DNA from 3 places in the Bradyrhizobium sp. CIAT3101 genome. Region 1 is predicted to be linked to each of the others. Evidence: predicted binding sites of a transcription regulator. Region 1 holds the regulator's gene; each other region holds the start of a gene.
What was found. The regulator LexA, encoded in region 1, represses DNA repair genes until DNA is damaged. The targets are predictions, from matches to a motif close to TGTTCNNNNTGTGTTCNG.
Positions count from the first base shown of each region.

Region 2: a site for LexA is predicted at 6,165-6,182, ahead of QA645_RS33460 (DUF3072 domain-containing protein). Genes of this name have one in related genera too.
Region 3: a site for LexA is predicted at 4,711-4,728, ahead of uvrA (excinuclease ABC subunit UvrA). Genes of this name have one in related genera too.

Region 1 covers NZ_CP121634.1:4,333,274-4,342,808, reverse strand. The annotation lists gene QA645_RS20450 (S41 family peptidase) at 1-333, opposite strand, end outside; gene QA645_RS20445 (alpha-hydroxy acid oxidase) at 624-1,751, shown strand; gene QA645_RS20440 (HAD family phosphatase) at 1,756-2,382, shown strand; gene QA645_RS20435 (hypothetical protein) at 2,518-2,703, shown strand; gene glp (gephyrin-like molybdotransferase Glp) at 2,934-4,145, shown strand; gene lexA (transcriptional repressor LexA) at 4,322-5,023, shown strand; gene QA645_RS20420 (hypothetical protein) at 5,201-5,404, shown strand; gene QA645_RS20415 (hypothetical protein) at 5,599-6,033, shown strand; gene QA645_RS20410 (GAF domain-containing protein) at 6,247-7,188, shown strand; gene QA645_RS20405 (ComEC/Rec2 family competence protein) at 7,198-9,498, opposite strand.
Region 2 covers NZ_CP121634.1:7,150,154-7,159,688, forward strand. The annotation lists gene QA645_RS33420 (HAMP domain-containing protein) at 1-2,824, shown strand, start outside; gene QA645_RS33425 (HWE histidine kinase domain-containing protein) at 2,838-4,331, shown strand; gene QA645_RS33430 (hypothetical protein) at 4,328-4,762, opposite strand; gene QA645_RS33435 (hypothetical protein) at 4,770-4,973, shown strand; gene QA645_RS33440 (hypothetical protein) at 5,072-5,311, shown strand; gene QA645_RS33445 (hypothetical protein) at 5,414-5,614, opposite strand; gene QA645_RS33450 (hypothetical protein) at 5,650-5,859, opposite strand; gene QA645_RS33455 (hypothetical protein) at 5,894-6,103, opposite strand; gene QA645_RS33460 (DUF3072 domain-containing protein) at 6,219-6,413, shown strand; gene QA645_RS33465 (DUF6496 domain-containing protein) at 6,497-6,772, shown strand; gene QA645_RS33470 (hypothetical protein) at 6,785-7,147, opposite strand; gene QA645_RS33475 (Do family serine endopeptidase) at 7,424-8,971, opposite strand; gene QA645_RS33480 (universal stress protein) at 9,184-9,535, shown strand, end outside.
Region 3 covers NZ_CP121634.1:4,478,245-4,487,779, forward strand. The annotation lists gene QA645_RS21115 (HAD-IA family hydrolase) at 1-267, opposite strand, end outside; gene QA645_RS21120 (DinB family protein) at 627-1,190, opposite strand; gene QA645_RS21125 (barstar family protein) at 1,239-1,625, opposite strand; gene uvrA (excinuclease ABC subunit UvrA) at 1,633-4,614, opposite strand; gene QA645_RS21135 (porin family protein) at 4,937-5,692, opposite strand; gene QA645_RS21140 (outer membrane beta-barrel protein) at 5,851-6,603, opposite strand; gene QA645_RS21145 (outer membrane protein) at 6,849-7,535, opposite strand; gene QA645_RS21150 (outer membrane beta-barrel protein) at 7,770-8,540, opposite strand; gene QA645_RS21155 (single-stranded DNA-binding protein) at 8,975-9,472, shown strand; gene QA645_RS21160 (low molecular weight protein tyrosine phosphatase family protein) at 9,476-9,535, opposite strand, start outside.

The sequences.
Region 1 (9,535 bases):
CATCGTGACCTCGATGCCGAGCCCGCCGAACTCGCCGGAGGTGGTCTCCTGCATCTCGGTCCAGGCCTTGTCGTTCATGTAGCGGGAATGCGGATCGAGCGAGGTCACCATGCCCGTGATCGCGCCTTCGATCAGCTTGGAATTGTCGGGCTTCTCGACGTAGCTCGCCTTCACCCGCTCGAAGACCTCTCCAAACAGGTTGAGCTGGGAGTAGGCATCGTCCGCGCCGGCTGCCGCCCGTGCCGCCCATAGTCCGCCCTGCGGACCGGATACGAGAAGGGTCAGGCATACTCCGGTAAGCGCGCCCAGGGGGAACAGCAGGGTTTTCCGCATGGAATGGTTGGCCTTTTCGCTTGGGACGGGACGCCACGCAAATGGCGATCCAGCCCGGTTCTCACAATACCATTCAGGTTTCTTCAAGGCCGGGCTGCCACGCCCGCGGGTATATCGCAAAAATCCCTTCGCCCTGGCCTAAACTTTTGGCAACGTTCCGAAACCATCGCCCGCCAAGCGGGAATCGATCGGCCGAGCCACGCTTCGCAGCTATGCGATTTTAGGATGGTTTTGGAGGGCCGAACGAGATACCCGATGACATAACGCTTCAAATTCTCGGGAGGATAACAATGAACGAAGCACTCCGGCCGGAACGGAATGTCGAACTCGGCGCCAGCAGCGAGCCGTTCCAGAACCTGCACGAATTCATCCGGAAGGCACGTTCCAACCTCAACCAGAACGCCTGGGACTACATCGTCGGCGCGGCCGAAACCGAAACCACGATGCGCCGCAACCGCATGGCCCTGGACGAGATCGCTTTCCGTCCGCGTGTGCTGCGCGACGTGCGCAAGGTCGACGGCTCGGTCGAGCAGTTCGGCCGCAAGATGCGCCTGCCCGTGGTGCTTGCGCCAGTCGGCGCGCTGGAAATCTTCGACCCGCACGGAGCCGCCAGCGTCGCGCGCGCGGCCGGCACCTTCGGGGCGTCGCACATGCTGAGCTCGGTCTCCGAGCCCGGGCTGGAGAAGACCGCCGAAGCCGCCCCCGACGCACTGCGCATGTACCAGCTCTACGTTCGCGGCGACGACGCATTCGTCGCCGACGTGGTCAGCCGCGCCGAGAAGGCCAAATACGCCGCCTTCTGCCTGACCGTCGACACCGCCCATTACAGCCGTCGTGAGCGCGACATCGCCAAGCGCTACGTTCGCGAGAGCCGGCTGCGCGCCACCGGCGGCGATTTCCAGAAGGGGCTGGAGTGGCGGACCGTGAAGATGGTCAAGGACAAGTTCAAGATACCGCTGATCCTCAAGGGCATCGCCACCGCCGAGGACGCGCAGATCGCGGTCGATCACGGCGTCGAGTGGATCTACGTCTCCAACCATGGCGGCCGCCAGCTCGATCACGGCCGCGGCGCCATGCATGTGCTGCCCGAGATCGTCGACGCCGTGAAGGGCCGCGCCAAGATCATGGTGGATGGCGGCATCTGCCGCGGCACCGACATCGTCAAGGCGATCGCGGCGGGCGCCGACCTCGTCGGCATCGGCCGGCTGCAATGCTGGGCCCTGGCGGCGGCCGGCGAGACCGGCGTGACGCGGATGCTCGAACTGCTCGAGGACGAGGTGCTGCGCTGCCTTGGGCTGCTTGGCGCCACCTCGTTCGCCGAGGTCAACAAATCCTGTCTGCACCAGGCCACCGCAACCAATGCACCGAGTGTGTTCAGCGCATTCCCGCTATTCGACCATGAACCCTACCGATACTGATAGAATGACATCGCTCTCACCCGGCAGCGCGGATGCGCTTCTGTTCGATCTCGGGCGCGTTGTGCTCGACATCGATTTCTCCAAGGCGATCGCCTGCTGGGCGGGACATGCAGGCCTCGAGCCCGAAGCCATCGTGACGCGCTATGAGCGCGACAGCGAGGCCTACCGGCTGCACGAGGTCGGCAGGATCAGCGACGAGGACTATTTCCAGTCGCTGCGCTCCTCGCTCGGCATCGGCATTTCAGATGCGCAATTCCTGGAAGGATGGAACGCGATCTTCGCCGGCGAGATGCCCGACATCGCGGAATTGCTGCCGCGCGCGGCGAAGCAGATGCCGCTCTACGCCTTCTCCAACACCAACCGCCCGCATGTCGACCATTTCTCGAAAGAGTATGCCGATCTGCTCGGTCATTTCCGCGCGCTGTACCTCTCCTCCAGCATCGGCCTGCGCAAACCTGATGCGGAAGCCTTCGACCACGTCGTCACCGCGATGGGGGTGCCCGCCAACCGGATCGTGTTCTTCGATGACCTCGCCGCGAACGTCGAAGGCGCCCGCGCCCGCGGGCTGAAGGCCGTGCATGTCACCTCGCCCCGCGACGTCGGCATGGCACTGAAGGCGCTGGGGATCTGACCGCCGTTTCCGGAGCAATTTCACCCGGACGAGGAACCAAACGGCTCTGTGCATTTTTATACGAAGTTCCGGGAACGGAATGCCCCCTTCCGGACTCTAGAGTCGGTTGGGAATTCTACGAACGGACGTATCATCGTGTTGGGCAAAACCTACCTCACCAAGCAGGCCTCCCTGCTGGTCAAATTCGCCAGGACCACCTCTGATTCCGAGCTTTCCGCCAAGCTGATGAGCAAGGCGGCTGATCTGAAGGCCCAGGCCGATCCGATGCCCGACAGGGATCAAGGGCCTCAAGCGCCCGACGTCAGTCCGGAGGGGACCTGAGGATGCTGGCCGTGGCTTCCATCATCCTCGTGCTTGCCATGGCTATCCTCCTGCCCGTCTATCTCGCCTTCCGGACCATGCCCCGGCGGACCTGATGCTCTCACTCCATCGCCGCGCGGGTGATGCAGGATCAATCATCCTGCGCGACCGTCGTTTTGCCTCCTTGCCTGCACTCGGCTAGAACTCTCGCCGCTGATTTGCCCGAACGGGCGTAGCTGGAGTTTTTCACCGTGGCCCTCATGCCGGTTTCTGACGCGCTCGCCGCGGTGCTCGCCGGTGCGGAGCCACTGCCTGAAGAGACGGTCGCGCTCGAGGCGGCCTTTCATCGCGTGCTCGCACGCGACGTCGCGGCGCGGCGGACGCAGCCGCCCCAGGCGATGTCGGCGATGGATGGCTATGCCGTCCGCGCAGCCGATGCGGCGAAGATTGACACGCAGCTTACCGTCGTTGGCGAGGTCGCTGCAGGACGGCCGTTTGCAGGAATGGTCGGCGCCGGTGAAGCCGTGCGGATCTTCACCGGTGGCGTCGTTCCCGAGGGCGCAGATGCGGTCGTGATCCAGGAAGACACTGTCGCTGACGGCAGGCACATCGCGATCAAGGAGGCAGCCCTCACCGGGCGGCACATCCGCCCGGCCGGCATCGATTTCTCCGAGGGCGACGTGCTCCTGCGCAAGGGCGCCAGGCTCACCGAGCGCGACCTCGCGCTCGCCGCCGGCATGAACCACCCGCAATTGGCCGTCCGCCGCCGCCCGAAGGTCGCGATTCTCGCGACCGGCGACGAGTTGGTGATGCCGGGCAGCACGCCGGGCCACGGCCAGATCGTCTATTCCAACGGCTACGCCCTGCATGCGCTCGCCCGCAGCGAGGGTGCCGACACCATCGACCTCGGCATTGCGGCCGACACGCTCGCCGCCACCACGGCCGGCATCCGCCGCGCGCGCGACTCCGGTGCCGACATCCTGATCACGACCGGCGGCGCCTCGGTCGGCGACCACGATCTGGTGCAGCAGGCGCTGAAGGACGAAGGCACCTCGATGGCGTTCTGGAAGATCGCGATGCGGCCGGGCAAACCGATGATGAATGGACAGCTCGGGGCGATGCGCGTGATCGGCCTGCCAGGCAATCCCGTGTCATCCTACGTGTGCGGCTTCCTGTTCATGGTGCCGCTGATTCGCGCGTTGTCCGGCCGTTCGATGGTTCATCACCGCCGCGAACGCGCCGTGCTCGGCCGCGACGTCGCCGCCAATGACCAGCGCGAGGATTATCTGCGCGCGCGCCTCGATCTGCGTGATGACGGCACGCTCGTCGCGCTTCCCGTCAACCACCAGGACTCCTCGCTGCTTGCAAATCTCGCTGCGGCACAGGCACTTCTCGTGCGCGCGCCGTTCGCGCCGAAGGCCGAAGCGGGCGCGCCTTGCGAGGTGCTGCGACTGCCCGCCTGAGCGCATCGTTCGCAACCGTTCCGCGAACTTTGCCGCGTTCACGGTAAATTAAGCAGTTGCGGAACATGTATCGAACATATAGTGTCCGTTCATGATTTGTTTCGAGCATGTAGCGGCTTATCGCTGAATTCAGCGTCTCGGAATCGAACGACATCAACCGGGGGATTTTGGTCGAGATGTTAACGCGCAAACAGTACGAGCTCCTGCGGTTCATCAGCGAGCGCCTGAAGGAAAGCGGCGTGCCGCCCTCCTTCGACGAGATGAAGGACGCGCTCGATCTGCGCTCGAAATCAGGCATCCATCGCCTGATCACTGCGCTCGAGGAGCGCGGCTTCATCCGCCGCCTGCCCAACCGCGCCCGCGCCATCGAGGTGATCAAGCTGCCCGAGCTCCAGGCCGCCGCCGGCAGCCGCCGCGGCTTCACGCCGAGCGTCATCGAGGGCAATCTCGGCAAGGTGCGTACGACGTCGAGCCCGCCCGCCGACGAGGGCGAGCGGCCCGTGGCGGTGCCCGTGATGGGCCGGATCGCGGCCGGTACGCCGATCGAGGCTTTGCAAACTCGCAGCCACACCATCAGCGTCCCGCCCGACATGCTCGGCTCGGGCGAGCACTACGCGCTCGAAGTACGCGGCGACTCCATGGTGGAGGCCGGCATTCTCGACGGCGACATGGCGTTGATCCAGCGCAACGAGAGCGCCGACACCGGCGACATCGTGGTCGCCCTGATCGACGACGAGGAAGCAACGCTCAAGCGTTTCCGCCGCCGCGGCGCCTCGATTGCGCTCGAGCCGGCGAATGCGGCCTATGAGGTCCGCATCCTGCCGCCCAACCGGGTCAAGATCCAGGGCAAGCTGATCGGGCTGTACCGGAAGTACTGAGCGCGTCGCAATCGGCGACCGCAATCAACGATTGGAGCGGACGATTGTCCGCTCCGGCTGGATAGTCTTTCTGGTTTTGCACAGATTATCCGGCCCCCTCTCCAGCGCTACATCCTCGGCACGCCGCAACGAAGCACGCATCGCTTCGCAGGCCTTTCAGAGACCGAGGAGATCACCTTGCGCAAGATCGTTTTGAGCGCCGTCACGATGGCGCTGATTGCAGCATCAGCGTCTCAGGCTTTCGCCGCACAGCAGCAGCACCGTGCCCGCAAGGAACCGCAAGCGACGAGCGCGCAATTCGGCGATGCCCGCAACGCGGTCGAGCGGCCATCACAACCGGCCTGGCCATACTCCGGTTGGTCGGCGCCCGCAGGCCGCTGAGGCAACGCGCTGTTCGAATGCACGAGAGCAGGCTTTGTTCCTCGCGCATTTGAAAAAGATAATGTGATCGCGCTCTGCGGATGCGAGCCGCAGATTTGCCCACAAACAAGCATAAGATCGCGGCCTTCCACTCTGATAGGGGCCTGCGCCTCAGCGGAGGCGCGGGTGCTCTATCCCGATTGAGGAGCACCCCGATGTGTGACTACAGCCTGCATGCTGTCGCGACGCGCCCCGCAGAAGTGGGCGAGACGATCGTCACGACAACCTTCCGCGGCACCTCGACGCGCGGCTTCGCCTCCGAAGCCGACATGTCCGTCGCGGTCTGCCTGCTTCCGGGAACGGAGCTCGCCTTCGCCGACAACGTCCGCTACGACAATCGCTGGATCTGGACCCGCACCGTCAATTCGCGCGTCGGCAAGTTCGGCAAGGTCGATCCGCACATTCCCGATCGTCATCACGACGCGATCGAATTCCCCGACGGCAAATACGTGCTGGTGACGCAGCTCGTCGAAGGCCAGCGCGCAACCGTCCTGCAACTGCCCGTGACGCAGCCGCTCGGCGAGCGCGAGCACAAGCCGCAGATCAGCGCCGACAGGCCGCCGACCATCACCCGCCTGCCGATCGGCTGACGACGCCATCCCCGGCCGACAGGTCGGGCCAGGATCGAGATGTCCATCGCCGGCCGCGGTCGGCGAGATGGATTGGTTTGCGTCTGTGGAAATCATGAGCTCATCGCGCCAGCAAGTCGCACGAAGTTTGCGCTGCCTTGCCTGAATTTTGAACGTCCGCTCCGCAAGCAAATGGCCGATGCTGTTTGCAGCTTGAGGCAGCGGACAGGCTCGATGAAAACCTTCATTCGCGTCGTTGAACTCTGGGTGCCTGATCCAACGCGGACGCGGCTGGAATTCGGCGGCGGCCTCTACAGCGAAGGCCTGTCCGCGTTCAAGGCTGGCAGCGAGGATTTGCGCTTCGGATATGACGAGGGCCTTCCCGGCAAGGCCTGGGCGAGCGGCCATCCCGTGATCCTCACAAAGTTCGCCAACTCCTATTTCAAGCGGACCGACCAGGCTCTCGAAGCCGGCCTGACCTGCGGGGTCGCCGTGCCGGTGTTTGCCGGCGAATTCCTGCAAGCCGTCATGGTGCTGTTCTGCGGCGACGACGAGGCCCATGTCGGCGCGATCGAGCTCTGGCACAACGATGCCGAACTCTCGCACGAGATCGCGCTCGTCGACGGCTACTACGGCAGCGCCGACATGTTCGAGTTCAACTCCCGTCACACCAGATTTTCGCGCGGCTTCGGCCTGCCCGGACGCACCTGGAAAGCGGGCCTGCCGCTGATCATCAGGGATCTGCACGACGCCAAGAGTTTCCTGCGTTGGGAGGACGCCGCCAAGGTCGGGATCAATCTCGGCGTCGGCGTGCCCTACCGCACCGGCACCGACCGGACCTGGGTGCTGACGTTCCTCTCCGCGCAGGCGACGCCCATTGCGCGCCGCTTCGAGATCTGGGTCCCGAACGAAGCCCGATCAGTGCTGGTGTTTCGCGCCGGCGATTGCAGCGCCCAGACCGACCTCGCCGCGCTCTATGCGCAGAGATCGATCGCCAGGGGCGAAGGCAGTATCGGCGGGGCCTGGGCCACCGGCATGCCCGCGCTCAACGACGACCTCGCGCATGACGGCTCGATCGCCGCCGTGGGGGCTCGCGCAGCCGGGCTGAGCCGGATGGTGGTCCTGCCGGTGATCGGCAACGGCAGGCTCGAAGCGATGCTGGCCTGGTATCTCTAGCCAGCCAGCTCAATCCTCGGCCTGCTGATCGGCCTCCGAGGGCGTTGCGTCCTTGCTGCGCGGCGCGGCCGTCTTCGGCGCAAGGCTTCCGTCGAAATCGTCCGCACCGGCCGCCGCCGGCGACCAGGGGCGGTTTGCGCCCCTCGCCCTCACGCCCTGAACCGCAAAACCGTCGCCACGCTGCGTTAGCGCCAGTGCGCCCTGGCGCGCGAGACGCGATCGATCGACCACCATCGCGGCGCAATCCGGCGGCGCCGGCCTTGCCGTCACGACCAGCGCGGCGCGACTGCAATCATCAGCCAGCGCGTCGATGCGCAGCGCCTGCGCAACCATGCGGCCGTCGGCGAGTGGCGTCACACAGCCGGACTCGTCGCACGACACGCCGTCACCGAGCGAGGCGCTGGCGGCATCGCGCGGGTCGGCGTCCGCGGCCAACCATTCCTTCAGCAGGAAGTTGTCCTTGTTGGTCCGCATCAGATGCAACTGGCCGTCCCTGCCCCGCACGGCGACGTTCTGGCCGTCACCGGCGATGAGGATGTCGGGTTGCCGGACCGACAGACCCCAGATGGTTGCCGCGGCGAGCACGAACGCGCCCGACCAGCGCAGCGGCGTGCGCAGCAGGCCCATTAGGACAAGGCCGAGGCTCGCGGCGATCAACGGCGCCATACCAAAGGCCGGGAGGCGGCCGATCGCGCCCGGCAGTGCCGCCACCCAGCGCGTGACCGCGATCATCCAGTCGATGCCAATCCCCATCAGCCACCAGAACACACCGTCGAGCCCGAATGGAGCCGCGAGCAATCCCAGTAGTCCCGCCGGCATCACCAGCGCCGACACCACCGGCATCGCGCCGAGATTGGCGAGCACGCCGTAGGGCGTGACGCGGTGGAAATGGAAGGCGGCATAGGGCGTGGTCGCAAGCCCCGCGATCATCGAGGCCATGAACAGCATCGCGATCTCGCGGCCGCCCCATAGCGCGATGCGCGCGGTCGTCGAATGATCGGGCGAGGCAAACAGGTTCGGCATGCCGATCTGCACCAGCGCGACCAGCCCAAGCGTCGCCGCGAAGGACATCTGGAAGCTTGGATGCACCAGCGCCTCAGGCGCGACCGCGAGCACGATCAGCGCGGCCACCGCCAGCGTGCGGAACGTGATGGCGCGGCGGTCGACCATGACAGCGATCAGCACCACGGCGGTCATGAAGAACGACCTTTGGGTCGCGACCTCCGCGCCCGAGAGCAGCAGATAGAACGCGGATGCGACCAGCGCCGCGGCCGCCGACCATTTCTTGATGGGGAAGCCCACCGCCAGCCCGGGGATCAGCGCCAGCAGCGCGCGAACCGCGAAGAAGACGACGCCCGCGACCACGGCCATGTGGTAGCCGGAGATCGACAGAACATGGCCGAGGCCGGAGATGAACATCGCGTCGTTGACGGGCGTGGTGATCGCATCGCGGCGCCCGGTCAAAAGCGCAGTCGCGATCGCGCGGTTGTCGCCATCGAGCGTGGCGCGGATGCGCGCATCGATCGCATCGCGCAGGCCTTGCATGACCGCCGCATAGCGCAACCGCAGGCCGCCGGCATCGGGCGGCGTCACGGACGCGATCGCTCCCATCACGAAACCGGAGGCGCCGATGCCCTGGAAGAACATGTCGCGCGAGAAATCGTAGCTGCCCGGCCGCAATGGCGACAGCGGCGGCATCAGCCGCGCCTTCAGCTGCACGAAGCTGCCGACATCGGGCGCCGTGCCCTTGCGCACGGAGAGACGGACGCGATCGAGCTTCACGTCGCTGCGCTGCGCCTCCATCGCGGTGACGCGCAGCACGAAACGGTCGGTGCGTTCGCGGATGTCGCGGGTCTCGACGAAGCCCGACAGCGTTACCGAATAAAGCGGCCTTGCGAGCACCGTGTGCGCGATGCGCGCCGTCTTCCACGTCGCCATCGCAAAGCCGGCCGCGACCGCCGCGATCATGATCGCGGGCGCAAACCACCGGCTTCGCCGCAACAGGACGGCACCGAGCGCAAGCGCCACCGCCGTCGCGGCAGCGACCCACAGCACCGGCTCATGATCGGCGGCGAAGTAGAGCGCGATGCCGCAGCCGAAGGCGGTGGGCACCCAGGGAAACAGTCGCCCGGCGCCGGCTTCGGCCTTTGCCCATTCGCGCAGCCGCCCGACTGCCGCAGGCCAAACGCCAAAGCCTGTCGGCGCAAAGCCGCCGGCCGACGCGGTCCGGCCGGTCGTCGGCCAAGTCCCTGCAATCGGGGCCCCGGCAATACCCTGCGAGGCACGCTGTGGCCGGCCCGGCTCCGCCATTCCTTGGCAACCCCTGCGATACGCGACGGGTGCAGAT
Region 2 (9,535 bases), 2.8 Mb from region 1:
CCAGGTTGACGCCCGCGGCGAACTCGCCGAGCTGAAAGACAACATCAACACGATGATCACGAATCTCCGTCTCACGACGGACGTGAACACCGAGCAGGACTGGCTGAAGACCAACCTCGCCAAATTCACCAACATGCTGCAGGGCCAGCGCGATCTCACGACCGTCGGCCGGCTGCTGCTGACCGAGCTGTCGCCGCTGGTCAACGCGCATACCGGCGTGATCTACCAGGTCGAGAACGAGGACAATCCGCAGCTCCTGCTGCTCGCCTCCTATGCCGGCGACGGCGTCTACCCCTATCAGCGCGTGCTGCAATTCGGCGACGGCCTGATCGGCCAGTGCGCGCTCGACAGGCGCCCGCGCGTGGTTGCCGACATCCCCGCCGACGTCGTGCCGATCAACTCGGCGCTGCTGCGCGTCGCACCGAAAAACCTCGTGGTGCTGCCGGTGCTGTTCGAGGGCCAGGTCAAGGCGGTGATCGAGCTCGCCTCGCTCACCTCGTTCACGACCTCGCAGATGACCTTCCTGGAGCAGCTCACCGATTCCATCGGCATCGTGCTCAATTCGATCGAAGCGACGATGCAGACCGAAGGCCTGCTGAAGCAGTCGCAGCAGCTGGCCGGCGAGCTCCAGACCCAACAGCGCGAATTGCAGCAGACCAACGACCAGCTCGAGCAGAAGGCGCAACAGCTCGCCGAACGTAACGTCGAGGTCGAGCGCAAGAACCAGGAGATCGAGCAAGCCCGCCGCGCGCTCGAGGAAAAGGCGACCGAGCTCGCGCTGACCTCGAAGTACAAGTCGGAATTCCTGGCCAATATGAGCCACGAGCTGCGGACGCCGCTGAACTCGATCCTGATCCTCGGCCAGCAGCTCACCGACAATCCGGACGGCAATCTTTCCGCCAAACAGGTCGAGTTCGCCCGCACCATCCACGGCGCCGGCACCGACCTCCTGAACCTCATCAGCGACATCCTCGATCTCTCCAAGATCGAGTCCGGCACGGTGACGGTCGAGGCCGAGGAGATCCTCACCGCGAACCTGCTCGAGACGGTCGGGCGGCCGTTCCGGCATGAGGCGGAGAACCGCAATCTGTCGTTCCAGATCGACGTCGATCCGAACCTCGCACGCAGCATCGTCACCGACTCCAAACGCTTGCAGCAGGTGCTGAAGAACCTGCTCTCCAACGCGTTCAAGTTCACCGGTGAAGGCGAAGTGCGGCTCAAGGTCGCCGGCGCGCTCGGCGGTTGGGGCACGGATCATCCGGTGCTGAACTCCGCGCCGGCCGTCATCGCCTTCGAGGTCTCCGATACCGGCATCGGTATTCCACTGGAGAAGCAGAAGCTGATCTTCGAGGCGTTCCAGCAGGCGGACGCCGGCACCAGCCGCAAATACGGCGGCACCGGACTTGGCCTTGCCATCAGCCGCGAGCTCGCGAGCCTGCTCGGCGGCGAAATCCACCTGCGCAGCGCCCCCGGCAAGGGCTCGACCTTCACACTGTATCTGCCGCTGAAATATTCCGGCCCGACGCTGGCGCCGCGTGCCGCGCCGGCGCCGCAACAATACAACCAGCCGCCGGCACTGCAGCCGGCTGTCCCCGAGCAGCAGCGCGTCATCGAGCAGCTGCCCGACGACCGGCTCAATCTCGAACCCGGCGACAGCATCCTGCTGGTCGTCGAGGACGATCCGCACTATGCCCGCATCCTGGTCGACCTCGCGCGTGACAAGGGTTTCAAGGTCCTGGTCGCCGCGCGCGGCGCGGAGGCGCTCGAACTCGCAAAACAGTACCAGCCGCGCGCCGTGTCGCTCGACGTGTTCCTGCCCGACATGCTCGGCTGGACGGTGCTGAGCCAGCTCAAGCACAACCCGCTGACGCGTCACATTCCGGTACAGATCATCACGCTCGACGAGGACCGGCAGCATGCGCTGGCCCGCGGCGCCTTCTCCTTCGTCAACAAGCCGACCACGACCGAAGGCGTTTCCGCCGCGCTGACCCAGATCAAGGAATATGCGCAGCCACGACGCAAGCGGCTCCTGATCGTCGAGGACAACGAAGCCGAGCAGCTGTCGATCCGGGAGCTGCTGCATCACGACGACATCGAGATCGTGACCACCGATACCGGCGCGGGTGCGCTCTCGACGCTGCGCGAGGCCCCCTGTGACTGCGTGGTGCTCGACCTCCGGCTGCCCGACATGAGCGGCTTCGAGGTGCTGGAGCAGATCCGCCGCGATGACACGCTATCGAATGTTCCCGTGGTGGTGTTCACCGGCCGCGAACTCTCGGCCGAAGAGGATGCGGAACTTCACACCATGGCGCGCAGCATCGTGGTCAAGGGCGTGGAATCGCCCGAACGCCTGCTCGACGAGACCGCGCTGTTCCTGCATCGCGTGATCACGGAACTGCCCGTCGAGAAACAGCGCATGCTGGAGAAGCTGAACAGTTCCGACGAGGATCTGATCGGCAAGACTGCGCTGCTCGTCGACGACGACGCCCGCAACATCTTCGCACTGTCGAGCGTGCTGGAACGGCGCGGCATGAAGGTGCTGACGGCGACCACGGGCCGCGAGGCGGTGACGCTGGTCGAATCCAATCCGGAAATCGCCATCGTGCTGATGGACATCATGATGCCGCAGATGGATGGCTACCAGACCATCGGCGTGATCCGGGAGAACCCGGCCTTCCTCCGCCTGCCGATCATCGCGCTGACGGCGAAGGCGATGAAGGGCGACCGCGAAAAATGCCTGGAAGCCGGCGCGTCCGACTACCTCGCCAAACCCGTCAACACCGATCAATTGCTGCTTGCGATCCGCATGTGGCTGCACCGCTGAGCTGGATCCGAGAATGGACCACGAAAAGGTCAATATCCTCCTCGTCGACGACCAGCCGGCCAAGCTGCTCGCCTATGAGGTGATCTTGAAGGAACTCGGCGAGAACCTCGTGATCGCCTCGTCCGGCCGCGAGGCGCTGGAGGTTCTGCTCAAGACCGAGATCGCGGTGATCCTGGTCGACGTCTGCATGCCCGAGCTCGACGGCTTCGAGCTCGCCGCGATGATCCGCGAGCATCCGCGCTTCCAGAAGACCGCGATGATCTTCATCTCGGCAATCCAGGTCAGCGACATCGACCGGCTCCGCGGCTACGAGATGGGCGCGGTCGACTATGTTCCGGTACCCGTCATACCGGAAGTGCTGCGCGCCAAGGTCAAGGTGTTTGCCGAGCTCTATCGCAAGACGCGCGAGCTCGAACGGCTGAACCAGGATCTCGAGGATCGCGTCCGCGCCCGCACGGCCGAGCTCGAGAATTCCACCGCGAAGCTGCGCGAGAGCGAAGAGCGGCGCAGCATGGCGATTGCCGCCGGCAAGATGGGATCCTGGGACTGGGATTGGGTCAATGGCGACTGGATGTGGGACGAGGGCCAGTACCGCATATTCGGCGTGACGCCGGAGACCTTCAACGTCACCTCGGCCAACATCCAGGCGCTGCTGCACCCGGATGACGTCGACCAGTTCGGCCAGGCGATTGCCGCGTTCAATACCGGTGCGCACGCCTATGAAGGAGAATTTCGCGTCAGCCGACCCGATGGCGAGGTCCGCTGGTGCGTCGGCACGGCGGCCGCGACGGTGGATCCGGGCGGCCGCGTGGTGCGGGTGAGCGGCGTCACGGTCGATATCACCGAACGCAAGCGCGCCGAGGAACGGCAGAACCTGCTGGCGCGCGAAGTCGATCACCGCGCCAAGAATGCGCTGGCGCTGGCACAGTCGATCGTGCGCCTCACCCGTGCCGACGAGGTCAAGGCTTACGTCCATGCCGTCGAGGGGCGCATCAATGCGCTCGCGCGCGTGCACACCATCCTGTCGCTGTCGAGCTGGCAGGGCGCCGAGCTCTCCAAGCTGATCGAGGAGGAGCTTGCGCCCTACTCGCTCGGCGGACAGATCGAGCTCGCGGGTCCCGAGGTGCAGTTGCTGCCGGCGACAGCGCAGACGCTGGCGCTTGCGCTGCACGAGCTCTTCACCAATTCGGCCAAATATGGCGCGCTGTCGACCCGGTCGGGGCGGCTCGCGATCGGCTGGCAGGTCGAGAACGATCTCCTGATCCTGACCTGGGAGGAGACCGGAGGGCCGCTGGTCAGGACGCCGAAGTCGCGAGGCTTCGGCACGAGAAGCCTGCTGGCCAGTGTCGAATCCCAGCTCGGCGGACAGGCGCAGTTCGACTGGCGTTCGGAGGGCCTGTTGTGCCGCCTCAATGTGCCGTTGATACGCAAGAGCGCGGCAACATCGGCAACGCAGGACAAGTTCGAGGCCAGCACCTCCCCCGAACTTCAGCGCGCGTCGGGTTAGCGCGACGCAGCGACCTTCAGCCGTAACATCGGCTGAGGTTCATCGGCGACACGCCCCTCGAGCCAGGCCTCCGTTTGCGCGAGATCGCGCAACGCCGTCGCGTAGCGGCGGGCTGCGCTGCGCTCTGCACCGCGCGGCAGCTTGCGCGCCTTGCGCAACATGTCGGCCGCTGCGTTACGGTAGGCCAGCGAGCGATAGAGAAAGACCACCTTACCCATAGCGAATGTTCCCGTGTTGATGCCGTTCATCCTGGCAAGATCGGCATGAACGTCGGATGAAGCGGGGGATGACAATTCCTTCATGCAAAATGGAACCCGCGACGACGATGCGCGTTGGCGTGCCAGATCGATCGGCAGTTCCATGCGCACAAAAAAGTCGCCAAACAGGTCGCCAAATAGATCGCCAAGCCTGATCTCTCCCACCGGCATCATCAAGCTGATGACACACGCGATGATGGGCGCGGCACTCGGCCTGGTCTTCACACTTGCATTGATCCTGGCCAATCCTGCGGTCGCAGGATTGCTGAATCACGGCGGCCATGCGGCAGCCTTCGTCTTTGTCGGCACGATGGTGACGACGTTTGCCATCGGTGCGGCGCTGACGGGCGTCGTGTTCATCCTCAACGAGGACAAGGAATCTTGAAGCGCGCGTGAGGCGCAATGCGCTCTTTGGTTCGGAACTCCCGCGGCAATGAGCGGTTGGCTCTGCCTGCGTCAATTCAACTCAGGGAGTTCCCGCGCATGAACACGACCAAGCTCACTCTCACCGTGATGTTGGCAACCGGCCTCGCTGCCGCGCCCTTCGCCGCGCAGGCCAAGTCGCACAAGGCGAAGCATGAATCATCGACCTCGTCGTCGCAGACGACAGGCGCCAACATGAAGAAGACCGTACCTGCCGACGCGTCAGGCCAAGGCGGTGCTGGCCCCGGCAGCGATCAGGGTGGCAGCATGACCAAGCCCCAGAACGGAATGAGCAAGTAAGCGCGGGCTCAATACAATGAGAAGCCCCGCGGCGACGCGGGGCTTTTCGTTGCTTTGGCGACGCCGGTCTCAATCAGCGGTCGAGGCGCATGGCCAGCAAGCTTAGCGCCACATCGTCGGCGCGCGGGTCAGCACGTCCCGGCCGGCGCGCTTCAAATCGTCGACCGAACATTGCCCCGATCGAGCAAGATCACCCAGTCGAGCGGCAATTCGTTGGCGCGTCGCCATTTCGGACGGCGCAAGATCGGCACAGACCTCATCAAGCACAGCCCTCAGCAGAGCGGCCATTTCGGCTTCCGGCACGGACGAGCTCCGGCATTTCGCGTTGCGCGATCGCTTTAGCTGCGTCGAATGTCAGTGATGTTAAGGTGGCCGCGTGTGGGAGCTGTCTTCACGAGGTGGTCGAGCCGCGCCCGCTTGCGCGTAATCAGGAGCTGGGCCGCGGCATCGTCGAGGCCCTCGCGCTGCAATTGCCGGATCGCGGAGCCCAATTCGAGGATCTCGGCGCGGAGCTTCAGAATCCGGTAGGCGTCCGGGTCTTCTTCCACCGCCAGCCTCCATCCGCCACCGCCGTGGCATGTCTCAACGGCGCGCCGCCCTGCTCTCGCTCTTCTGCGCGCGAAGACGCACCCGGTCGCGGATGTCGGGCAACACCCCGCCACCGCCAGCGGCCTTCCATTCGCCGATCAGCAGATTGATTTTCCGGCGCAGCTCCATCTGCGTCAGGGCCCGTTCGGTGCAGTCGCGATCGCGATTGACGAGATCGCGCACGGACGCCTCGACATCGGCCATCTCCAGCCTCAAGGCACTGATTTTGCGTCGAATTTCATTAATTCTGTTGTCCATGGCTTGTTAGAACAAAATAAGAACATATAGTCAAGTCACGAATTCAGAGTGGAGAGCAGAGATGCAGGTTCAGGGTAAATACGACGCCAAGGCTTTTCTCATGGAGCAGATGACCCGGGCGCAAGGGCTGCGGCTGAAGCGGCTGAGCGAAGAGGCCTACCAGCCCGCGCAATACGATCGCGGCCTGTCCTCGGCCGAAGCCGCACGCCGCATCCAGGTGCTTGAAGCGGAGATCGAGCTCGCGAACTCCTTCTGAGGCGCGCGGCCGGCGCCTTTGGAACGTTGCGTCAGCCCTCCTGTTCTCTTCCGAGGCCAAGGGGAGGTCAAGGGAGAGAGTTGATGGCACGCAAGGCAAAGAAACGCCGCTACTCACGCAGTGCCGGCAGTGATGTCGAACGAGAGATGCGGCGCTACAAGAAGGGGACCGCGAAGAGCGGACCCGGCGGTCGCGGCGGTCGCGTGAAGAGCCGCAAGCAGGCGATCGCAATCGGCCTCTCGGAAGCACGCGCAAAGGGCAAGAAGGTGCCGAAGAAGGCATCGAAGAAAACGTCAAAGAAAACGTCAAAGAAGAAGACGGCCAAGAAGAGCTCGAAGCGGAAATCCGCCAAGCGCTGACGCCGCCCGGCGTCAGATCATGCTGCCGGGCATGAAGCAGCGAATCGAAACGCCGAACGCTGTCTTGACCGGCCAGACCATGGTGCGACCGGCGCGGTTCGGCTCGGTAATCACGGCTTCGTCGGGGACCTCGACCCACTCCCCGTCAAGACGAACCCGGTAATGCCCATTGTGCGAGTCCCAGTCGGGATCGGCGACGGCAACGCCGTCCGCGTCCGAACAGCATGGACCGAGATGGCTGCGCAGGCTGTCGAACCAGGGTTTTAGCGGTGAGTCGGTGAAGCGGCCGTCGTCGCGCCCCAGGGCATTTCCGGTCGACAGCACGAGTGGCGCCAGCAGCAGCGCAAGCTTCAGCGAGAGCTTCAATCGATCCATGTCGGCACCGATCAAATGCGGACCACCGGCCGGTTCCACAAAGCAGCCGGACGTCCGAAGTTCCACTCCAGCAATTTGCCTCGGCGCCGTCACTGCCGCCAAGGCACAACACGCGATTCCAAATTCTGACGAGCGAACGCGGCTTTTTCGGACGAACCCGTCACCAATGCTGCCGTTAACGAGAATGTTATCGACAGCCTGTGGGTATCTCGAGAGGTATGCACGAAAAAGGCGGCCCGCAGGCCGCCTTTTGAATTTGTTGTCAGGATCCGGAAATCAGGCGAGCGGCACCGCGACGAAGCGGGTCGCCTCAGCGCTCTTCACCTGCAGCAGCACGCTGTTCTTGCCGGACGATTTGGCCTGCGCCAGCTCGGAACGGACGTCGCCGACATTGGAGACCGCCTTGCCGCCGACATTGAGGATGACGTCGCCGGTCTGGATGCCGCGCTGCGCTGCCGGTCCCTGCGGATCGACCTCGGTGACCACGACGCCCTTCTGACCTGCGCCCTGGACCTCGCCGGCCGGTGCCAGGCTGAGGCCGAGGCGCGGCGTGCCGGGAGCCTGCTGCGCCTTGCCGTCACCAGACTTATCGCCTCCTTTGGCCTGCCGCTCGTTCGACAGTTCGCCGAGCGCGAGCGTCACCGTCTTGGTGTCGCCCTTGTGAACGACGTCGAGCTTTACGGACGTGCCCGGTGCCAGCGTGGCGATGGTGCGGGCGAGATCGCGGGAGTCCTTGATCTCGGTCCCGTTGACGGCGGTGATGACGTCGCCCGCCTCGATGCCGGCCTTCGCTGCCGGGCTGCCATCCTGCGGGTTGTCGACGATGGCGCCGCGCGCCGCCTTCAGGCCGAGGCTGTCGGCGATCTCCGCGGTCACCGGCTGCACCTGCACACCGAGCCAGCCACGGGTGACGGCACCCTTGTCCTTGAGCTGCGCGACCACGAGCTTGGCGGTCGAGGACGGAATATCGAAGCCGATGCCGACCGAGCCGCCCGAGGGCGAGAAGATCGCGGTGTTCACGCCGATCACGTTGCCGTTCATGTCGAAGGCCGGACCGCCGGAATTGCCCTTGTTGATCGGCGCATCGATCTGGATGTAGTCGTCATAGGGACCATTGCCGATGTCGCGGCCGCTGGCCGAGACGATACCGGCCGTCACCGTGCCGCCGAGGCCGAAGGGATTGCCGACCGCGACCACCCAGTCGCCGATCCGCGGCTTCTGGTCGGAGAATTTCACGAACGGGAAGTCCTTCTTGCCGTCGACCTTGATCAGCGCGAGGTCGGTCTTCGGATCGGTGCCGACCACCTTCGCGGTGTAGATCGTGCCATCATCCATCGTCACCTGCACGGACTCGGCGTGGTCGACGACATGGTTGTTGGTCACGGCATAGCCGTCGGCCGAGATGAAGAAGCCGGAGCCCTCGCCCGTGATCACCTGGTGGCGCTGGCGCGGCATGCCATTCATGCCACCCTGGCCGCGGAAGCCGAACTGCCGCTGGAACTGGTCGAACGGAGAATCCTCGTCCTGATCCATCCGGTTCTGCTGCAGCATCGCGCTCTTGTCGTTGTCCTGGTCGATCTTCACCCGCACCGAGATAACGGCGGGCTTGACCTTGCTGACGAGGTCGCCGAAGCCCGGCGGCGTCGCGGCGCTCTCAGCGGCCTGCGCCGGCGAAATCAGGGAGTTCACGCCGAACGGCGTCGAAGCCGGAGACGCAGCCAGCACGGCCACGCCAAGCGCGGCCACAGTGCCGAGCAGCGCGAGCCGGCGCGGCCTGAGAATTGTACGGGTGCTTTTGGTGTCGGAATTGACGCGATCGATCATGTCGAAATGTCCATGTTGGGTAAGTCGCCTTGCACCCAACATGGACATCGTCACCTTACGGCGTCCCGTCCACGCGATTAAATCTTGGCAAAGAAAGCGCGGCGGGCGGCCGCAGGCTAAATTTCCTCGCCGCGCACTTGATGCAGCTCAACGTGAGCCCCCCGCGCAGTGAAAAACTGCGCCCATTGGATGATGGCCATCGGAGGCGCACCATGTACAAGGATATTCTCGTCCACATTCCGACCGAGCGCCCGATGCGCGCCCTGATCGACGGCTCGATCTCGCTTGCGGCCAAGCTCAACGCCCACATCGACGCGGTCGCCGTTGGCTATGTCGCGGGCACGGCTGCTTATGCCATGGAGGGTGGTGCTGCCGTGGCAGCCGTGTTCGAGATGGAACGCGAGCGCGCGATGGAACGGGCCGAGGCGGCACTCGCGGTATTCAAAAGCGGAGCCGCCATCGCCGGGATTTCCTATACCTGCCACCCGCTCGGTGCGATCCCGGTCGATGCAGCCGCCTCGCTCGGCGAAATGGCACGGCTGCATGATCTCAGCATCGTGCTCC
Region 3 (9,535 bases), 140 kb from region 1:
TTCGGCGCCCGCAAACAGCGAAATCTCCGCCGCCGCTTCGCCCTTCAGCCGCCGCGCATGACGCGCGATCGCCGGCAGCTTCCACAAGGGCACTTCGAGCCGGGAGAGAATCTCCCGTGTCGAGGCATGCCGTAGCCCCTCGACATCCTCATCCCGAACGCGGCGAAAGCCGAAGCGATCGGCAACGTCGTTGATGGTGCGCAGGAACCAGGGGAAGCTGTCGACGAGGGTGCCGTCGAGGTCGAAGATGGCGAGGGAATAGGGCATGGAGGAGGGGGAGTTCGCTGACAAGCAGTGTGGCGTGCAATTGTTCGGCAGAATTCGAGTATAGCCATGCGGCATGAGCGTATTGAAATCAACCCGGCGATCATAGACGGCAATTGTCACCGCAACTTGCGGACGTGAACATTGATATCAAGATCGATGTTGCTGACGCAGGTCTGAGTGGTTCGGTGAGAGCCACCCTCGTGCCAGCGGCCCTCGTAGACGCATGTCACCTGTTGCTCGGCGAGGATGGCTTTGCGGAAGAGCGTATAGTTGCGACTGCGCATTGCTCTATCGAGGTCGGTGATCTGGCCCTGTCGAATATGACGCAACAGGGCATGGAAAGAAGAAGCCGGTCCGCTCTAGGATTTCCACACGGTCTCCTCGGTCCATCCGAGGTCGGCGAACTCGGCTGCCCTGAGTGGCGCTTCACCCTCCGCGAAGAACTCATCAAGCTGAGGCGGCGCGACGGCCGTTTCCGACAGCATGGCGTGCACCTGCCCGCGGTGATGGATCTGGTGCTGGAACAGATGCATCAGCAGCCGATCTCGGCGTTCGACCTGGACGGATGTGTTGCGATTGATCCGGACGAAGCCGTCGAGAAGCTCGGGCGTCAGCGCATCGCAAATGGAGAGCAGGCGCTTGTCCATGGCGGCCTGGGCCGGCTCCAGCTCGGAAAGCGAGGGATACGGCACCTCGTTCTCCCAGGCGCGCGGTCCGAGCCAGCCGTCCTCCAGTGCATCGATGTAGAAGAGATCGATGACATAGATGTGGTTCAGTGTGCGTTGAACGCTCGGGAAGAAGCCGGTTCGCCCGGCTTCGAACTCGGCCTGGCTGAGACCGGCGCAAGCGGTGAGAAGGCGATGGTTCGCCCACGCATTGTTGTGGGCGAAGGCGCGATAGGTTTGCACAAGTCCAGCGGACATGTCGGTCTTCCTCCGGGATCAACGCCAAACCGCCTGCACGTTCCGATCCTACGAGCTTTCACTGGATCGAAGTAGCCACAAGACCTGGTCACGGTATTGGGCTGGGAAAACGATCGAAAGCGGATGTTGCTCCGACCTCGACATCTTGCGGGTGGCGCTGTTCAGTATGGCAACGTAGACGATTGCGTTCCGTACATCGTCAACGAGCGGCAGGTCGTCGTGTTTCACGAGTACCCGGCCAGTTGGCAACCAGGATAGATCGCAGATGCACTCCTCGAGCGCATCCCAATTTCCTCCAAAATAGTCCGGAAATCTGAGTTGCGTCGCGATCGTGGCTAGAAGCGCCGTCTTGTGCGCGATCTTTCTAGGGACGTTGGCGCGTACGGCAGCGTCGGGAGATGCGACATCATCTCCAAATTCAAAACCGTACGGCATCGCGTCGTCACTCCGCCGCCTCGCTCGTGCTCCTTCGCTTCGGCTTCCGCGCCTTCTTCAGCACCGGCTCCAGGAATTTGCCGGTGTAGCTCCGCTGCGCCTTCACGATGTCTTCCGGCGGGCCCCAGGCGACGATTTCGCCGCCGCCGTCGCCGCCTTCGGGGCCGAGGTCGATGACCCAGTCGGCGGTCTTGATGACCTCGAGATTGTGCTCGATGACGACCACCGTGTTGCCCTGCGCGACCAGCTCGTGCAGCACTTCCAAGAGCTTCTTGACGTCGTGGAAGTGCAGGCCGGTGGTCGGCTCGTCCAGGATGTAGAGCGTGCGGCCGGTGGCGCGCTTGGATAGCTCCTTGGCGAGTTTGACGCGCTGGGCTTCGCCGCCGGACAGCGTCGTCGCCTGCTGGCCGACATGGATGTAGTCGAGGCCGACGCGGTGCAGGGTCTGGAAGGTCTCGCGCACGCGCGGCACCGCCTTGAAGAACTCGGCGGCTTCCTCGACGGTCATGTCGAGCACGTCGGCGATGGACTTGCCCTTGAACAGGACTTCCAGCGTCTCGCGGTTGTAGCGCTTGCCCTTGCAGACGTCGCAGGTGACGTAGACGTCGGGCAGGAAGTGCATCTCGATCTTGATGACGCCGTCGCCCTGGCAGGCCTCGCAGCGGCCGCCCTTGACGTTGAAGGAGAAGCGGCCGGGCTCGTAGCCGCGCGCCTTCGCCTCGGGCAGACCGGCAAACCATTCCCGGATCGGCGTGAACGCGCCGGTATAGGTCGCCGGGTTCGAGCGCGGGGTGCGGCCGATCGGCGACTGGTCGATGTCGATGATCTTGTCGATATGCTCCAGGCCCTCGATGCGGTCATGCGGGGCGGCGCCTTCGCTGGCGCCATTCAGCTTGCGCGCGATCGACTTGTAGAGCGTGTCGATCAGCAGCGTCGACTTGCCGCCGCCGGACACGCCGGTGACGGCGGTGAACAGGCCGAGCGGAATTTCCGCCGTGACGTTCTTGAGGTTATTGCCGCGCGCGTTCACCACCTTGATGGTGCGGCGATGGTTCGGCGGACGCCGCTCCGGCACCTCGACCTCGAGCTCGCCGGTGAGATATTTGCCGGTGAGCGATTTCGGGTTGCGCATGATCTCGGCGGGGGTGCCTTCGGCGATGATGTTGCCGCCGTGCATGCCGGCGCCGGGCCCGATATCGAGCACGTGGTCGGCGAGCAGAATGGCGTCCTCGTCGTGCTCGACCACGATCACGGTGTTGCCGAGGTCGCGCAGCCGCTTCAGCGTGTCGAGCAGGCGGGCGTTGTCGCGCTGGTGCAGGCCGATCGAGGGCTCGTCCAGCACGTAGAGCACGCCGGTCAGGCCCGAGCCGATCTGCGAGGCCAGGCGGATGCGCTGGCTCTCGCCGCCGGACAGCGTGCCGGATGAGCGGGAGAGGGTGAGGTAGTTGAGGCCGACGTCGAGCAGGAAGGTGAGGCGCTCGCGGATCTCCTTGAGGATGCGCCCCGCGATCTCGTTCTGCTGCGCGTTCAGCGCCTCCGGCACGGTCTCGAACCAGGCGCCGGCATTCTTGACCGACAGCTCCGAGATCTCGCCGATATGCTTAGCCCCGATCTTGACGCAGAGCGCCTCGGGCTTGAGCCGGAAGCCGTTGCAGGCGCCGCAGGGCACGTCGTGGAAATACTTTGCCAGCTCTTCGCGGGCCCACTCGCTCTCGGTCTCGCGATAGCGGCGGTTGATGTTGGTGATGACGCCTTCGAACGGCTTCTTGGTGTCGTAGGAGCGGACCCCGTCCTCGTAGGAGAACTTGATCTCGTCCTCGCCGGAGCCATGGAGGATCGCGTTCTGCGTCTTCTTCGGCAGATCCTTCCACTTGGTGGTCAGCGTGAACTTGTAGTGCTTGCCGAGCGCGGTCAGCGTCTGGGTGTAATAGGGCGACGACGATTTGGCCCAGGGCGCGATCGCGCCCTTGCCGATCGCGAGCTCCTTGTCGGGGATCACCAGATCCTCGTCGACATGCTGCTCGACACCGAGGCCGCCGCACGCGGGGCACGCACCGTAGGGGTTGTTGAACGAGAACAGCCGCGGCTCGATCTCGGGGATGGTGAAGCCGGAGACGGGGCAGGCGAACTTTTCCGAGAACAGGATGCGCTCGGGCCCGCTCTTGTCGTGGATTTTTGCCGTCTTCTTTTTCTCTTCGGCCGGCGCAGCAGCGGCAGCTGGCGTATCGGCATACTCGATCACCGCGAGACCTTCGGCGAGCTTCAGCGCGGTCTCAAAACTTTCGGCGAGGCGCTGGCCGATATCGGCGCGCACGACGATGCGATCGACGACGACGTCGATATCGTGCGGGAATTTCTTGTCGAGAGTCGGCGCTTCCGCAAGCTCGTAGAAGGTGCCGTCGATCTTGACGCGCTGAAAGCCCTTCTTGAGCCATTCGGCGAGCTCCTTGCGGTACTCGCCCTTGCGGCCGCGCACCACGGGGGCGAGCAGATAGAGGCGGGTGCCCTCAGGCAGCGCGAGCACGCGATCGACCATCTGCGAGACGGTCTGGCTTTCGATCGGCAGGCCCGTGGCCGGTGAATAGGGCACGCCGACGCGCGCCCACAGCAGGCGCATGTAGTCGTAGATCTCGGTGACGGTGCCGACGGTGGAGCGCGGATTCTTCGAGGTCGTCTTCTGCTCGATCGAGATCGCCGGCGACAGGCCGTCGATCTGGTCGACATCAGGCTTTTGCATCATCTCCAGGAACTGGCGGGCATAGGCCGAAAGCGACTCGACGTAGCGGCGCTGACCCTCGGCGTAGATGGTGTCGAAGGCGAGCGAGGATTTGCCCGAGCCTGACAGACCGGTGAACACCACGAGCTTGTCGCGAGGAATCTCGACGTCGATGTTCTTGAGGTTGTGCTCGCGCGCGCCACGGATCGTAATTGCGCGCAGGCTCGAGCCCGCGTTCTGCTGTTGGCGCTTCGCCTTGATCACTTCATCCATCCGAGTTGCCCTCAAGGAATCCCAAAGGTGCGCGATCGCGCCGACATAAAAGGCGCGCTTCGCCCGGAACCGGGATCGGCGCCGATGGGGTTGCCAGCGAACGTAGGAAGAACGGAGACGGATTTCCAGAGGGACTTGCGAATCGTCAACGGATTGTTGGCGCGCTGGCGGGACTTGGCAGTGACTTGGCAGTAGCGCGCCGTCCGGAACAAGCGAAGGGCCAGCGCAAGGCCGGCCCTTCGTTCGCGCTTGGATGCGGATTTGGGGCAATCCGCGCACGACCAGGACCTTGGAGGAAGTCCTTTTTCGGAGCGTATCTCGCTCAGTATTTGGCGACGACCGGGCCGCCCCAGCGATAGTTGACGCGGATCAGCCCGATGTCGATGTCCTGGCCGATCCGCTCGGTGCGACCGGGCGGAACGAGCGCAGCGCCGGCGAGATCGCCGCCGTGATGGCCGAGGAACAGATGGTCGTACTCGCCGCCGACCGACCAGTTTTCCGCAAAGGCATATTCCACGCCGAAGCCCGCGCTGTAGCCCCAGCGGGTCTGGCTGAGTGTGTTGGACACGACGCCGACGCCCGGAACGAACTCGTCGTATTTGTCGTGAGCGACCGCTGCACCCGCCTTGCCGTAGAACAGCACGCTGTTCACGGTGTAGCCGAGCTGGCCGGTGAACAGACCAAAGCTGTCGATCCTGGTGCGGTTGTTCAGCGGCGCCAGCACCAGGCTGACATTGTTGCCCTTGAAGTCGGCCCAGTTGCCCTGGCCTTCCACGCCGAGCACCCAGTGCGCCTTCTGCCAGCGATAGCCGAGCTGGGCACCGACCGTGCCGCCGCTGGCATTGTGGCAGCCTTCGCCGACGGCCGGATTGATCGCAACGCCGCTGACGGCAACAACGCTCCAGCAGGCATGGCCGAGGCCGCCGCCGCCATTGATGCCGCCATAGACGCCGGTCCATTCGAGGGCGGGTACGGGTGCCACCGGCGCTTTGGAATAGAGCGGGAGATCCGCAGCAACGGCCGGTGCAAGCGCACCGCATGCGAACAGGCTGATCGCAGCCACTGCCCAAGTCTTCATGTCGCGTCCCCAACTCGCCGAACCAATTCGCGAGCGCCATGCGCGCGCCTTACGATTCCTTGACGGTTCGGCGCATCGGGGCGCGAAAACAAAAAGGCCGGCGCGAGGCCGGCCTTTCGTAACGTGATGACGTCAGAGCCGAAGCTCAAAACGTCAGATCAATACCTGGCGACCACCGGGCCACCGAAGGTGTAGTTCACGCGAACCGTGGCCATATCCACGTCCTGCTTGATGCTGTCAGCGCGGAAGGGCAGGCCAAACGCGGTGAAGCTGTCGGTGTGCTTGCCCATGAACAGGTGGTTATATTCGACGCCGACCGACCAGTTCGGTGCGAAGCCGAACTCGATGCCGGTACCAACGGCGCCGCCCCAACGCGTTTCGCTTGCTGAGCCGAAGGTGACACCAGCCAGAGTGCCGCTGAACTTGTTGTGGGTGACGGCCGCGCCGCCCTTCACGTACCAGAGCACGTTGTTCCAGGCATAACCCACCTGGCCGGTGAAGAGGCCGAGGGCGTCGATCTTGGTATTGTTCACCAGCGGGAAGAAGGCGGCCGGCGAGCTCGTGTTCGAACCCTTCAGATCAGCCCAATCGCCCTGCGCTTCGAGGCCGAACACCCAGTTGGTGGCCTGCCAGCGATAACCGATCTGGCCGCCGACGAGGGCGCCGGTCGCATTATGGCAACCCTCGCTCGTCGTGGGGACGGCGACGCCACCGACACTGGTCGTATCCCAGCAATTGTGGCTCGAGCCGCCGCCGGCGTTGCCGCCGATGTAGAAGCCGTTCCAGTTGTAGATCGAAGCCACGGCCACCGGGGCCTTGGTGTAGGGGCGTGCGGCGAGATCTGCGGCCATCGCGGGGGCGACTGCGCTCACTGCGAGCAAGCTGACGGAAGCGAACAAAATATTCTTCATTTCAACCTAATCCCCAGTTTCTGCTTGGCCGTCCCGTGTAGCGGAAGGGCATCGGACTCGAAGGTCCGTTCGCCTATGTCTAGCGCAATTAATCTACAGGTTGTGTGCCCGATAAGCCACAACATGCGGGAAAGCGCCTCCATCGAGATGACGGTTCGTCGCACCGGGCGGCGAAAACAAAAAGGCCGGCACAAGGCCGGCCTTTCGTAACGTGATGGCGTAAGAGCCGAAGCCCGGTACTGAACTCAGTACTTGGCGACGATCGGGCCGTTGAAATGATAGTTCACGCCGACCTGCACGGTGTGGAAGTTGAGCGTGCCGGTGGGCAGAGCGCCGGTGAAGTAGGTCTCGCCGCCGAGGCTGCGATAGAGGTACTCGCCCTTGACCGACCACTGCGGAGCGAAGAACGCCTCGACGCCCGCGCCGACGGTCCAGCCGGAGTGGAACTTGCTGTCCGACGCGGACACGCCGAGCGCGGAGAGGGTGATCTTGTTGTCGATCCAGGCGTAGCCGCCGGTGCCGTAGACCAGGACGTTGTTGATGGCGTAGCCGATGCGGCCGCGCACGGTGCCCATCGCGTCGGTCTTGGAGCTGGCGGTCGCGGTCACGACGCCGAAGCCGGGGACGACGGTCGCGCCGGTCGCCGAAGCACTGACATCGGCCCAGGCGCCGTCAGCCTCGACACCGAACACAACGTTGCCGGTCTGCCAGTTGTAGCCGGCAGTGCCGCCGACGAAGCCACCCTGCATCCGCGGGCTGCCCGAATCTTCCCAAGCGCCGCCGCCGACGATACCGAGGTAGAAGCCGGTCCAATTGTAGACCGAAGCCACGGCCACCGGAGCCTTGGTGTAGGGGCGAGCCGCCAGGTCGGCAGCCGAAGCGGCGCCAGTGAGGGCGAGCAGAGCGGCCGAAGCCAACAAGATCTTCTTCATATTCAACAAATCCCAGTCCCAGTTTCTGTTTTGGACTTCCGTGCGTCGGAAGCAGTATCGGACGCTGTGGTCCAACTGACGTCGGCTTACACCACTGAAGCCGCAAGTTGTGTCTCTCAAATGCCACAACAGATACAAAATGTAACAGTCGCTGACCTATAGTTCCCATCGGGAACAAAAAACAAAAAGGCCGGCACAAGGCCGGCCTTTGATTCCTGAATGGTTTCAGATGGATCAGTACTTCGCGACGACGGGCGTCCCCCAATTGAAGTGGTAGTTCACGCCGGCCTTGATGGTGTGGATCGTGTCGTTCCACTCCGAGCGATTCGCCACCACGGGCGAGTACTGGATCGTGCTCTTGCCGAGGTCGATGTAGTTGTACTCAACCTTTGCCGACCAGTTCGGAGCGAACATGTACTCCACGCCGGTACCGAGGGTCCAACCCCAGCGCCAGTCGTTCTGGACGAAAGTGTTGGCCGCGCCGCCGTTGAGGGCTGCGTCATAGCGGTGCTGAATATCGCCGACGGCCGCACCGCCGCTCACGAACCAGAGCGCCGGTCCCCAGGCGTAACCAACGCGGCCCTTGATGTCTCCGAAGCCGCGCAGCTTGGTGGCGTAGCTGTCGCCGAGGTTCGGCGGACCAACATTGATCACCGACGACCGACCGCTGATGTCGGCCCAGTGATAATCGCCCTCGAGACCAATGACGAAGGCGCCCATCTGCCAATTGTAACCGGCGACGCCGCCGACGAAGCCGCCGCTGGTGTCGTAGTTCTGCGATCCGACGAAGGCAGGCGTATTGGGGGCAAGGAAATATGTTTCGTTGCTTCGGCCCCAGCCACCGCCGCCCTGAACACCGAGATAGAAGCCAGTCCACGTGTAGATGGGAGCAGGTGCCACAACTGGCGCCTTGGTGTAGGGGCGTGCCGCCATATCAGCTGCGCTTGCGGGAGCCGACAAGCCCAACGCAACGATACCGATTGCTCCAAACAGAATTTTCTTCATTACAGTCTCCCCAATGTCGACCGCTCCAAAGGTCCCCGGAGCGGTCAGTCAGGCGCGACGCCCAAATGAACAATTTCGAGGCAACCTTACGCGCATCTCGAGGTGGAGTCCGTCTCCGGAATGCAACACTTGCCGGCCAATCGAAGACCGCGCAAGTTGATGAATGTTAAGAAGTTTTTGGCGTTTTAGGGAACTCGGGAAAGTTCCAATTCATCGCACAGTGAATAGCGGCCTCAGGAACGCGTTGTGCACAAAATCGGCTCTAGCTTTGGCAGGAACAAATCTGGAACAAATATTCCGCCGATGCTATATATGGGGATAACCGAGGGCGTGGCGGGCCGATCAGTGCTCGTAAGCGTATAGGGTCGGCCCAACAGGCGGCAGCGCGGGCGCGCCTTTTCGAAATTCATTGGCATTTGGAGTGGAGAGCGGCGATGGCGGGAAGCGTCAACAAGGTCATTCTGGTTGGAAATCTTGGCAAGGATCCGGAGATCCGCCGCACCCAGGACGGGCGGCCGATCGCGAATCTGAGCATCGCCACCTCCGAGACCTGGCGCGACAAGAACAGCGGCGAGCGCAAGGAGAAGACCGAGTGGCATCGCGTCGTGATCTTCAATGAAGGGCTCTGCAAGGTCGCCGAGCAATATTTGAAGAAGGGCGCCAAGGTTTACATCGAGGGCGCACTGCAGACCCGCAAATGGACCGATCAGCAGGGCGCTGAGAAGTACTCCACCGAAGTCGTGCTCCAGGGCTTCAACTCGACCCTGACGATGCTCGACGGTCGCGGCGGTGGCGGGGGAGGCGGCAGCTTCGGCGACGAGCCGGGCGGCGATTTCGGCTCGTCCGGTCCAGTCAGCAGCGCACCGCGCCGCCCGGTTGCGGCCGGCGGCGGTGGCCGCAATAACGACATGGACGACGACATTCCGTTCTGAGGCTTAGCCTTTGACGCGGGTGGAGCGAGTTGGCGCGGGCCGGGACAGAAAACGACCGGCCCG